3 regions of the Arthrobacter sp. AB6 genome follow, and region 1 is predicted to be linked to each of the others. Evidence: predicted binding sites of a transcription regulator. Region 1 holds the regulator's gene; each other region holds the start of a gene.
The links. The regulator LexA, encoded in region 1, represses DNA repair genes until DNA is damaged. The targets are predictions, from matches to a motif close to TCGAACANNTGTTCGA.
Positions count from the first base shown of each region.

Region 2: a site for LexA is predicted at 1,881-1,896, ahead of Q9R30_RS13645 (shikimate dehydrogenase). Genes of this name have one in related genera too.
Region 3: a site for LexA is predicted at 1,622-1,637, ahead of Q9R30_RS01380 (DUF6504 family protein). Genes of this name have one in related genera too.

Region 1 covers NZ_JAUZVL010000004.1:219,807-223,078, forward strand. Annotated here, with positions in the region: gene Q9R30_RS05015 (ATP-dependent DNA helicase) at 1-986, shown strand, start outside; gene lexA (transcriptional repressor LexA) at 1,020-1,754, opposite strand; gene Q9R30_RS05025 (LysM peptidoglycan-binding domain-containing protein) at 2,140-2,496, shown strand; gene Q9R30_RS05030 (histidinol-phosphate transaminase) at 2,601-3,272, shown strand, end outside.
Region 2 covers NZ_JAUZVL010000017.1:36,869-40,140, reverse strand. Annotated here, with positions in the region: gene Q9R30_RS13650 (TIM barrel protein) at 1-899, opposite strand, end outside; gene Q9R30_RS13645 (shikimate dehydrogenase) at 899-1,780, opposite strand; gene Q9R30_RS13640 (IclR family transcriptional regulator) at 1,947-2,774, opposite strand; gene Q9R30_RS13635 (MFS transporter) at 3,004-3,272, shown strand, end outside.
Region 3 covers NZ_JAUZVL010000002.1:5,746-9,017, reverse strand. Annotated here, with positions in the region: gene Q9R30_RS01400 (SOS response-associated peptidase) at 1-310, shown strand, start outside; gene Q9R30_RS01395 (VOC family protein) at 338-760, opposite strand; gene Q9R30_RS01390 (chorismate mutase) at 780-1,100, shown strand; gene Q9R30_RS01385 (hypothetical protein) at 1,120-1,509, opposite strand; gene Q9R30_RS01380 (DUF6504 family protein) at 1,666-2,001, shown strand; gene Q9R30_RS01375 (DNA polymerase III subunit alpha) at 1,998-3,272, shown strand, end outside.

The DNA of each region.
Region 1 (3,272 bases):
CCGACGGCGGCAGGCAGCTTGCGCGGTCCCGGCTGCTGCTCATCCTGGAACTTTGTGAACGGCTCCTGGCAGCCCGGGAGAACCGCGAAGTGGTGTGGTTTTCCCGTGCCAGCTCCTTTGATCCTGCGCAGGGATTCTCCCAGCCGGACGAGACCGCTCCGGCGTTGATCAACATTGCGCCGCTGTCCGTTGCCGGAAGGCTGCGTGAGGGGCTCTTCGCCGGCCACACGGTGGTGCTGACCTCCGCGACGCTGGCCATCGGTTCCGCATTCGAGCCTGCAGCGGGCGGACTGGGCCTGGTGGGCGACGGCGCCCCCAGCTGGACCGGCGTTGACGTGGGATCGCCCTTCGACTACCCGAAGCAGGGCATCCTCTACGTTGCCGGGCACCTGCCGAAGCCCGGCCGGGGCGCCTCCCCGGAAGCGCTGGACGAACTGGAAGCCCTGATCCGTGCATCCGGTGGCGGGGCACTGTGCCTGTTCTCGTCCCGGCGTGCGGCAGAGGAAGCGGCCGAGGCGCTTCGCCCCAAGCTGGGAATGACGGTCCTCTGCCAGGGTGACTCCACCATGACCGCCCTGGTAAAGCAGTTCGCCGACGAGCCCGATACCTGCCTGTTCGGGACCATGTCCCTCTGGCAGGGCGTGGACGTCCCCGGCGGCTCGTGCCGGCTGGTGGTGATAGACCGCATTCCGTTTCCGCGGCCGGACGATCCCCTCATGACGGCGCGCTCACGGGCGGTAGCACAGGCCGGTGGAAACGGCTTCATGTCGGTTTCGGCCACGCACGCCGCGATCCGGCTCGCCCAGGGGGCCGGCCGGCTGATCCGTTCCACGGGCGACAGGGGAGTGGTGGCCGTGCTGGACTCCCGGTTGGCCACCGAGCGCTATGCCGGGTTCCTCCGCGGGGCGCTGCCGCCCTTCTGGTCCACAACAGACCGGAAGACGGCGATCGCAGCCCTGGAACGGCTGGCCCGGGAAAACGCCTGAGCCCGCCTCGCTGCGGCGGGCGGAGTTTCCCGGCTACAGCGAGCGGAGTACGGACACAACCTTGCCCATGATGGTGGCGTGGTCCCCGAGGATGGGTTCGTACTGGGTGTTCTGCGGCAGCAGCCACGTGTGGCCGTCGCGCTGGCGGAATGTCTTGACGGTGGCTTCGTCATCCAGGAGCGCGGCCACAATGTCCCCGTTGGCGGCATCCTGCTGGCGGCGGACCACAACCCAGTCGCCGTCGCAGATGGCCGCATCCACCATGGAATCCCCGGCTACCCGAAGCATGAACAGTTCCCCCTGGCCCACCAGTTGCCTGGGGAGCGGCATGACATCCTCCACCAGCTGGTCGGCAAGGATGGGGCCGCCTGCGGCGATCCGGCCCACCAGGGGGACCATTGCCGTGTCCAGGGCGGTGGGCAGTTCGGTGACAGTCGCTGTACCGGGTGAACGCACGGCGGACGCCTGGCTGGCCGGCTTTGCGGCTCCGCCGTCCAGGGTCAGGGGCATGAGGACTTCCATGGCCCGGGGCCGCTTGGGGTCGCGGCGGAGGTAGCCAAGCTTCTCAAGCTGGGAGAGCTGGTGCGTGACGCTCGAAAGGCTCGCCAGCCCCACGGTGTCGCCGATCTCCCGCATGGACGGCGGGTACCCGTTCTCGTTGACCGAGCGCTGGATGGTTTCGAGGATTTTCTTCTGCCGTGGAGTCAGGCCCTTGGCGGTCCTCTTCGGTTGCGCGGTTGCCCTGCCCCCGGCGGCTGCTGCTGCCATGTTCGCCAATGCCTTTCGGTTCCGCCGGTCCGTTCCATGGCCAGGCCCTGGAAGGTCCCGCCCTTGAATGTCAGACCCTGCTGATCGACTGTCCGGGTGGTTGTTCTTTGGTTCAAAGCTAGGCCAGCCGCATTGCTTTTTCAAACATTTGTTCTAGCGAGTCTCGACAATGTTCGTTGATAGGTGCTAAAACAGAGAAAGCAAAGTTCGAATATATGTTCTACTGACTGCCCTGGTCCTTCGAAGACCGCGCCGGAATACGTCCGGCCGGGGGCGGCGGGAAGGACGTCCGGGCAGCACAGTACGGTCCAGGAGGGCTCAGATCATGTCAGGTACATCTGTTACGCGGGGTTCACGCCAACAGCTGCTTTCGGTGCAGCAAATCATGTCCCAGTCGGACAATCGTCTGGCCGGGCGGCCTGCGCCTCTTCCGCCGCTTCGGCTGACCCGTCGCGGTCGCATCGTGCTAATCGGCATTCCGCTGGTCCTGCTGGCTGCGCTGCTCTTCTCCCTGGCAGGCTTTTTCAATGCCCCGGCCAAGGCGTCGGAGTCCGCGACGGATCTTGCAACGACGCCCACTGTCGCCGTGACGGTCCAGCCAGGCGAGTCGTTGTGGGGTATCGCCGCCAGCGTCTCGCCGGAGCGCGACCCGCGGGACGTCGTCGCGGACATCGTGCAGCTGAACAACCTCCCTGCCGGCGCGGTCTTTCCCGGCCAGCAATTGTTCGTGCCTGCAAGTTAGGGCCCGGCATTTTGCCTCTCCACGGGCGTGAGGGCGCAGCATGCGGGAGCGAACAGGAAACCGTCACATTTTCCGGTGTCCGGCGCTGGCACTAAACTGTTCAGGTGAATGACCAGCTAGAGCGCCTGAACCGGCTTCCCCTCCGCAGCAACCTTCGCGGGCTTACTCCCTATGGCGCGCCCCAGCTGGACGTTCCAATCCTCCTGAACGTGAATGAAAACACCCACGGGGTCCCGGCTGACGTCAGGGCAGCCATTACCGCCGCGGTATCCGATGCGGCAGCGGGACTCAATCGATACCCGGACCGGGAATTCACGGAGCTGCGAAAGGCGTTGGCGGAGTACCTGGGGCACGGGCTGGATGAATCCAACCTTTGGGCGGCCAATGGCTCCAACGAAGTACTTCAGCAGATACTCCAGGCCTTCGGCGGGCCGGGACGTACAGCGCTCGGATTCCCTCCCACGTACTCCATGTATCCCCTGCTGGCCAGCGGAACGGACACGGAATACATTGTGGGTGAGCGTGCCGGCGATTACGGACTCAGCGCCGAATCGGCGGCGCGGCAGGTCAAGGAGCTGCAGCCCAACATCGTCTTCCTGTGTTCACCCAATAACCCCACGGGAACCGGCCTCGGGCTGGACGTGGTGGAAGCCGTCTACGAGGCCGGCGAAGAAAGCCAGTCCATCGTCATCGTCGATGAGGCTTACCACGAGTTTGCACACGACGGAACGCCCAGTGCGTTGACGCTGCTGCCGGGGCGGGAACGGCTGATCGTC
Region 2 (3,272 bases), on a different contig from region 1:
TTGGGCAGGGTGGCGAGTTCCATGGGATAACGACGGCGGGACGCGGCAACAGTGCCCCCTTCGGCTTCCGGCGCGGTGCTTGCGAGCCACTTGGCGCTCTGCTCCTCCAGCCAGATCAGTGAGCGCATGGCGTCCACGGCGGTGCGTTCGACGTCGGACTGGCGGAAGACGTCGTTGAAGACTTCCAGTGACACGGGCCCCGTGTAGCCGGCGCGGACCACGTGGCCCATGAACTTGGCGAGCTCGAACTGGCCCTCGCCGGGGAACACGCGGTAGTGGCGGCTCCAGGACAGGACGTCCATGGAGAGCTTGGGGGCGTCGGCCACCTGGACGAAGAAGATCTTCTCCGCGTTGATCGTCTCGATCGGGGCGGTGTCCCAGTCGCGCGAGAGGATGTGGAAGGAGTCCAGGCAGGTACCGAAGTTGGGGTGGTCCACCATCTCCGCCAGGCGGTAGGCGTGCTCGTAGTCGTTGACGTGCTTGCCCCAGGCCAGGGCCTCGTAGGCGACCCTGATGCCGTGGTCCCCTGCCAGCTCCGCGAGTTCGGAGAGCTGGGAGGCGCGGAGTTCGTCGTCGTCGATGGTGGCCGTGGCCACGTTCGAGCAGACCAGGATGGTGTCCATGCCCAGCCGGGACATCAGCGTGAACTTCGCTTCAGCCCGCCGAAGGTTGGCCTTCAGCAGGTCCGGCGTGACGCCGTCGAAATCCCGGAACGGCTGGTAGAGGTCCAGCCCGAGGCCGAGGTCGGCGGCCATCCTGCGGACGTCCTCGGGGCTCAGCGGCGAGGTGACCAGGTCCTGTTCGAAAATCTCGATGCCGTCGAAGCCCGCGATGGCGCAAGCCTGCATTTTTTCCTTCAGTGTGCCGGAGAGGCAGACCGTGGCGATTCCGGTGCGCATCAGGCGGCCACCTCCTCGGCGGCCACGAGCTCCAGGAAGTGCGAGCGCATACGGTCCGGGTCCGGCTCCAGGCCGGTGAAGATGCGGAACGCGTCGGCGGCCTGGCCCACGGCCATCCGGCCGCCGTCCAGGACCTCGCAGCCTTTGGCGCGGGCGCCCCGGACGAGTTCGGTGTCGATGGGGCGGTAGACAATGTCCGCCACCCAGTGCCGGGACTCCAAAAGGTCCAGGTCCAGTGGAACGCCGGGGTGGGCGGCCATGCCCACGGGGGTGCAGTGCACCAGGCCGTCGGCCAGGGGCATCAGCTGCGGCAGCTCCGTCGTCGTCCGTGCAATCACGGTACTGTCCGGGAAAAAGCCGGCCAGCTCGGCCGCACGGGCGGCGCCGCGCGCGGCGTCCATGTCCACGAGGTCCAGGTGGCGGACCCCGGCGGTGAGGAGGGCGTAGGCGACGGCGGAACCTGCCCCGCCGGCGCCCAACTGGACTACGCGGTCCAGCTTTGCGGCGGGGAGGCCTGAAGCCAGCGCGGCGGCAAAGCCGGAAAAGTCGGTGTTGTGGCCAACGAACCGGCCGTCCTCGATCACCACGGTGTTGACGGCCCCCAGCCGTCGGGCATCCGGAGAAATTTCATCCAGGTGCCGGAGGACCAGCTGCTTGCACGGGTGGGTGATGTTCAGGCCATTGAAGCCGAGGTTCCGGGCACTCTTGAGGAGCTCTCCCACGGATTCCCCGGAAAGGCCCAGTTCCAGGAGGTCGATGGGCCGGTAAAGGTAGCGCAGTCCCAGCACATCACCCTCGCGTTCATGCATGGGCGGGGTGAGTGACGGCATCACGCCGTCGCCGACCAGTCCCACGAGGTAGGACTCAGTTCGATTACTCATCCGTGCAGCTCCTTTGATACGGCACCGGGCGGCCGGCGTTGCCGTTGGGCGTGCGCTGCCAGCAGGTGACTGGAATAACGATATAACAAATGTTCACTTCTCGCACTTTTGTTCTAGATACGAACAAAAGGTCCTGAATTTGCGTAATTCGGGCGATTGGGCACGCTCACCGCTGCGGAAGACGTGCAGCCAGTTCCGCCGCGGCCTCCTGCAGCAGCGGAACGTGCGCCACCAAGCCTTCAAGGCTCAGGCGGAAAACAGGAACGGCCGTAGCCAGCGAGGCGAACGCGTGACCCTGGGAATTGAGCAAAGGGACCGCGACGGCGCGCATCCCGGCCTCATTCTCCTCATCCATCACCGCATACCCCTCGGCCCGGACCTTCCCGATTTCGGCGCGGAAGGCGTCGCGGTCGGTGATGGACTTTTCCGTTAGCCGCTCCAGCGGAAGCTCCGCCAACAGCTTTTCCCGCTCGGAATCCTCGGCGAAGGCCACCAGTGCCTTTCCGACGGCGGTGGTGGAGAGGGAGCCCAGGTGTCCGGGGTCGCTGGTCACCCGGAACATCTGCGGGCCGTCCACCTTGTTCACCGTCAGGTGGTGGTGGCCGTCCCGGACGCTCAGGATGGTTGCCTCACCCGTCTGCTCGGTCACCCGGCGCAAAACCGGCATGGCCGTTCCTGCGAAGCCGTGGTGGTTGGAGACCCGCTGGCCCAATTGGAAGATCCGCAGGCCCAGGTGGTACCGGCGCCCGTCCGGTTCATAATCAACGAAACCGTCCCGCGTCAGCGAGCCCAGCAGGCGGTAGGTGGTGCTGAAGGGCAGGTCCGCACGGCGGGAGATTTCCGCGGCACTCGCACCGCGCGGCTCATCGCCCAGGAGGACCAGGAGGCCGAGGGCCTTGCCCACCATGTCGGTACGGTCCGGTTTGGCCGCCTTGGCGTCCGCTTTGATCTCGGCAGCTACGTCATCGTCCGCTGTGGTTTGATTCACACTCATACCTCGATGTTGCCACATAGTGAGAGCTATTTCTAGATGGTGATTATTTTCTTGACAAGTGACTCCACTCACAGCCATCATTGCTGTATCGCACAAGTAGCTCCCACCATGTGGCTACTGTTCGGGTTTTCCCAACTTTCCAGCCGTGCCAGCCAAGCCCCTACCCCAGGCCGTGCCGGCTGCGAGCCCTGATCCATCCGCGACAAAGTCGTCACATCTAAGGAACTCCATGAGCCAGTTACTTCCGTCCACTGAGCCAGGCACCGCTGCCCCGGCCGGGACGCCGAAGAAGGCAGCCCTCGCCAGCTTCCTGGGCAGCGCCGTCGAATACTACGACTTCTTCATCTTCGGTTCCGCCGCAGCGCTGATCTTCCCCACGGTCTTCTTCCCCAATGCTGACGCGAACGCGGCCATCATGTCCTTCGCCACCTTCGGTTTCGCCTATGTGGCGCGGCCGGTTGGCGCCGTCATCCTGGGCCACTTCGGTGACAGGGTGGG
Region 3 (3,272 bases), on a different contig from region 1:
AGGGGAGCCCGGCGGCTGGATGCTCTCCACGTCCATCCTGACCACTGACACGCCGCCGCCGGGCAGTGAGTCGACGGTGTTCGGAAAACTCACCGCCTTGCATGACCGCGTGCCGCTGCCCATGGACAAAGCCACGATGCGGGCATGGCTCGACCCGGCCGCGGACGACGCCGCAGGCCTGGTTGACCTGGTGCGGGCGGGGGTCAAGGACGTGGCGGCGGACTGGCGCGTGGACTCAGTCGGGAAAGAAGTCGGCAACGTCCGGAACAACGGGCCGGAACTCATCCGGCCCGTTGAAGCACTCTTCTAGCAGTCCGGCGCGGACCCGCGGCAAGCGCTAAACGGTGACCGCGCCGTCGTCGTCCACTCTCCAGGTGGGATTGTAGGCAACCTCCCACCGGAAGCCGTCCGGATCGGCGAAGTATCCGCTGTACCCGCCCCACGGCTGGGTGATGGGTTCCGCGATAATGACGGCCCCCGCAGCGGCCGCTTCTTCCATGACACGGTCCACGTCCTCAGTGGACGGAAGGTTGTGGCTAAGCGTGATGCAGGGAACCGGGCCGGGCGGACTGACGCCGGCGTCAGCCTGCATCTGGCGCACGTCCCACAGGGACAGCACCAAACCGTGGTTCACCTGGATGAACACAACATCCTCCGCAAGTTCACGGTGGACCGGCCAGCCAAGGCCGTCCACATAGAACGCGCGGGAGGCGGAAACGCTGCGGACACCTAGTGAGATGAAGTCGACTCTGGGCTGCATGCTTCGATACTGTCAGACGATGGCGACAATTCAAGGAAATGATCGAGATGCTTTGGCCGACAAGGAACAGCTCGCTGCGGTCCGCATTGCTGTTGACGAGGTTGATGACCAGATTGTCACCCTCATCGCCCGCCGGGAACGGCTGATCCGGATTGCCGGAACCCTCAAGGGCGATGACGCCGAAGTCCGTGCGCCCGGGCGCGTGGAACGGATCATTGAGCATGTCCGCTCGGCGGCGGAGAAAAAAGACATCGACCCGGACATCGTGGAGTCCACGTACCGGGCAATGATCTCCGGCTTCATCGAACTGGAAATGCGGGTCCACAAAGGGAACAGCTGAGCTGCCCGCAAGCCCTTGTTCAGAGGTGTTCCTCCACGGGGACGCCGTGCTGGAATTCCCTGCCTTCGGCCTCGCTGAAGGCTGACATGACATGCCCCTTGCCAAGGCCGTTCAAGGCCGCCATGGGGAAGCTGCCCGTAATGGTGCTATCGGAGTGGGTCACGCCGGACAGGTCGTAGTCTTCTTCGACTCCCTGTTCACGGTTGAATGAGTAAAAGGCAATCGCCTCCCCGTTCATGAACTCAATGCATAACCGCCGTTGTGTTGAATAGTCCGGCGTAGCACCTACCAGCCCAACCACGTAAGCACCGGACGCCGGGATGGTGCCGTCTATATTGAACGTGGCCACCACGGTGGAGTCCTGGGTTGAAATGCTTGCCTGCTTTAGAAGTGCGTCTTGGGTGCTCATGGCACCATCCTGCTCCCTGTCGATCGGTCCGTCCACCCTTGCGCGCCATTCTCCTTGTCCTTCCCCGTACCCTTCTTTGCGCACGTTCAGGGCAGGGGTAGACTGGATGTATTCGAACAGGTATTCGAATAAACCAGTTTGGATCCAGGAGGCGCCATGGGCATGTTCAGCCAATCCGTGGACGTCGAGTGCGGCGCTTACGGCGAACCCCTGCGCCTGCTGTGGGCAGGACGTTCCTATGCTGTTTGTGCTGAACCGGTGCGCTGGTACGAACGCCGGCAATGGTGGGCGGAAGAAAGCCGCGCTCCGCTTGGCAGTGGACCCGGACTGGTGGACCACGAAATCTGGCGGGTCCAGGTGCGGCCTGACCCCCCTGTCCTTGGAGCCCTTGAGCCGGAAGAAACTTTGACGCTTGACCTCACCAGGCATATCCAAAGCGGCCGCTGGCGGCTGCTGCGCATCCATGACGCACTCCGGCCAAGGACAGCATGAGCTTCACCCATCTTCACGTCTCCACTGCCTTCAGTGCGCACTACGGCGTCTCCTGGCCTGAGGAACTGGCACAGGCCGCCGCCGCTGACGGTGCAACAGCCCTTGCCTGCACTGACCGTGACGGTTTGTACGGAACCATCAAACACCTCAAGGCATGCATGGGAGCGGGCATTGATCCCATTGTGGGTGTTGACCTTGCGGTATTTGACGACGACGATCACCGCACCCAGCTTGCCGGCAGGGTGGTGGTGCTGGCTCGGGGCAACAACAACGGGGCGGGCTACCGCGCGCTCTGCAGGCTGATATCAGATGCCCATGCCCGTACCTCCGGGAAATCCGGGGGAACGGTTCCAGTTGCCGTGACCAGGGCGGAACTTGCTTCCCGAACCCTCGATCCCCAAACCCTGAAACCGGTGTTGACTGTCCTGATCGGGCCAGATTCCGACGTCGGCCGGGCCATGGGCGGGCGGCGCTACCTTCGCCCGCGCACCTTGTTCATGCAATGGCTGGACGCAATGCCCGCAGGCACTTTGGTTGCCGAGATAGTCTCCCAGCTCAGCGCACCCGGAAAGCCCTTGAGTACAGCCCATGCTGTCCGCATGCTCAAGCTGGCAGAAGAGCATCATGTTCCTGCAATCCTGACAAACGCCGTCCGGTACTGCGCTGCAGACGGAGCACCCACCGCGGATGTGCTCGACTCAGCACGCACCCTGAAATCCCTGCCGGAACTCGCGGAAGAGCCCCTGCTGCAGCCAACAGGCCAAGGCTGGCTTAAATCCTCCGCGGAGATGCTCCGCCTGGGCAAGGAGATCATTTCTGCGGCAGGCTATGGCGCAGCGGACCTCAAGCAACTGATGAAGCAGACCGAGGCGCTGGCGGACCTTTGCAGGATTGATCCGGTCACGGACATGGGGTGGAAGCAGCCCGTGGTGCCGGAAGCTTCAGTGATCGGGATCAGCCAGGATCCGCATCTTGAACTCGTCCAGCGGTGCCAGGCTGGAATCACCAGGCGGTTCCCGGGAATTACTGGTACTGCCGGACAAAGGATGCGCTCCCGGCTCGATCACGAACTGGGCATCATCCGCAACCTTGGCTTCTCCTCCTATTTCCTGACGGTTGCCGAGGTGTCCCGCATGATCCAGGAAATGGGAGTGCGGGCAGCAGCCCGTGGATCCGGCGCCTCAAGCCTGGTCAATTACCTGATCGACGTCAGCCAGGTGAACCCCCTGCAGCATGACCTGATTTTCGAACGCTTCCTGTCGCAGGACCGG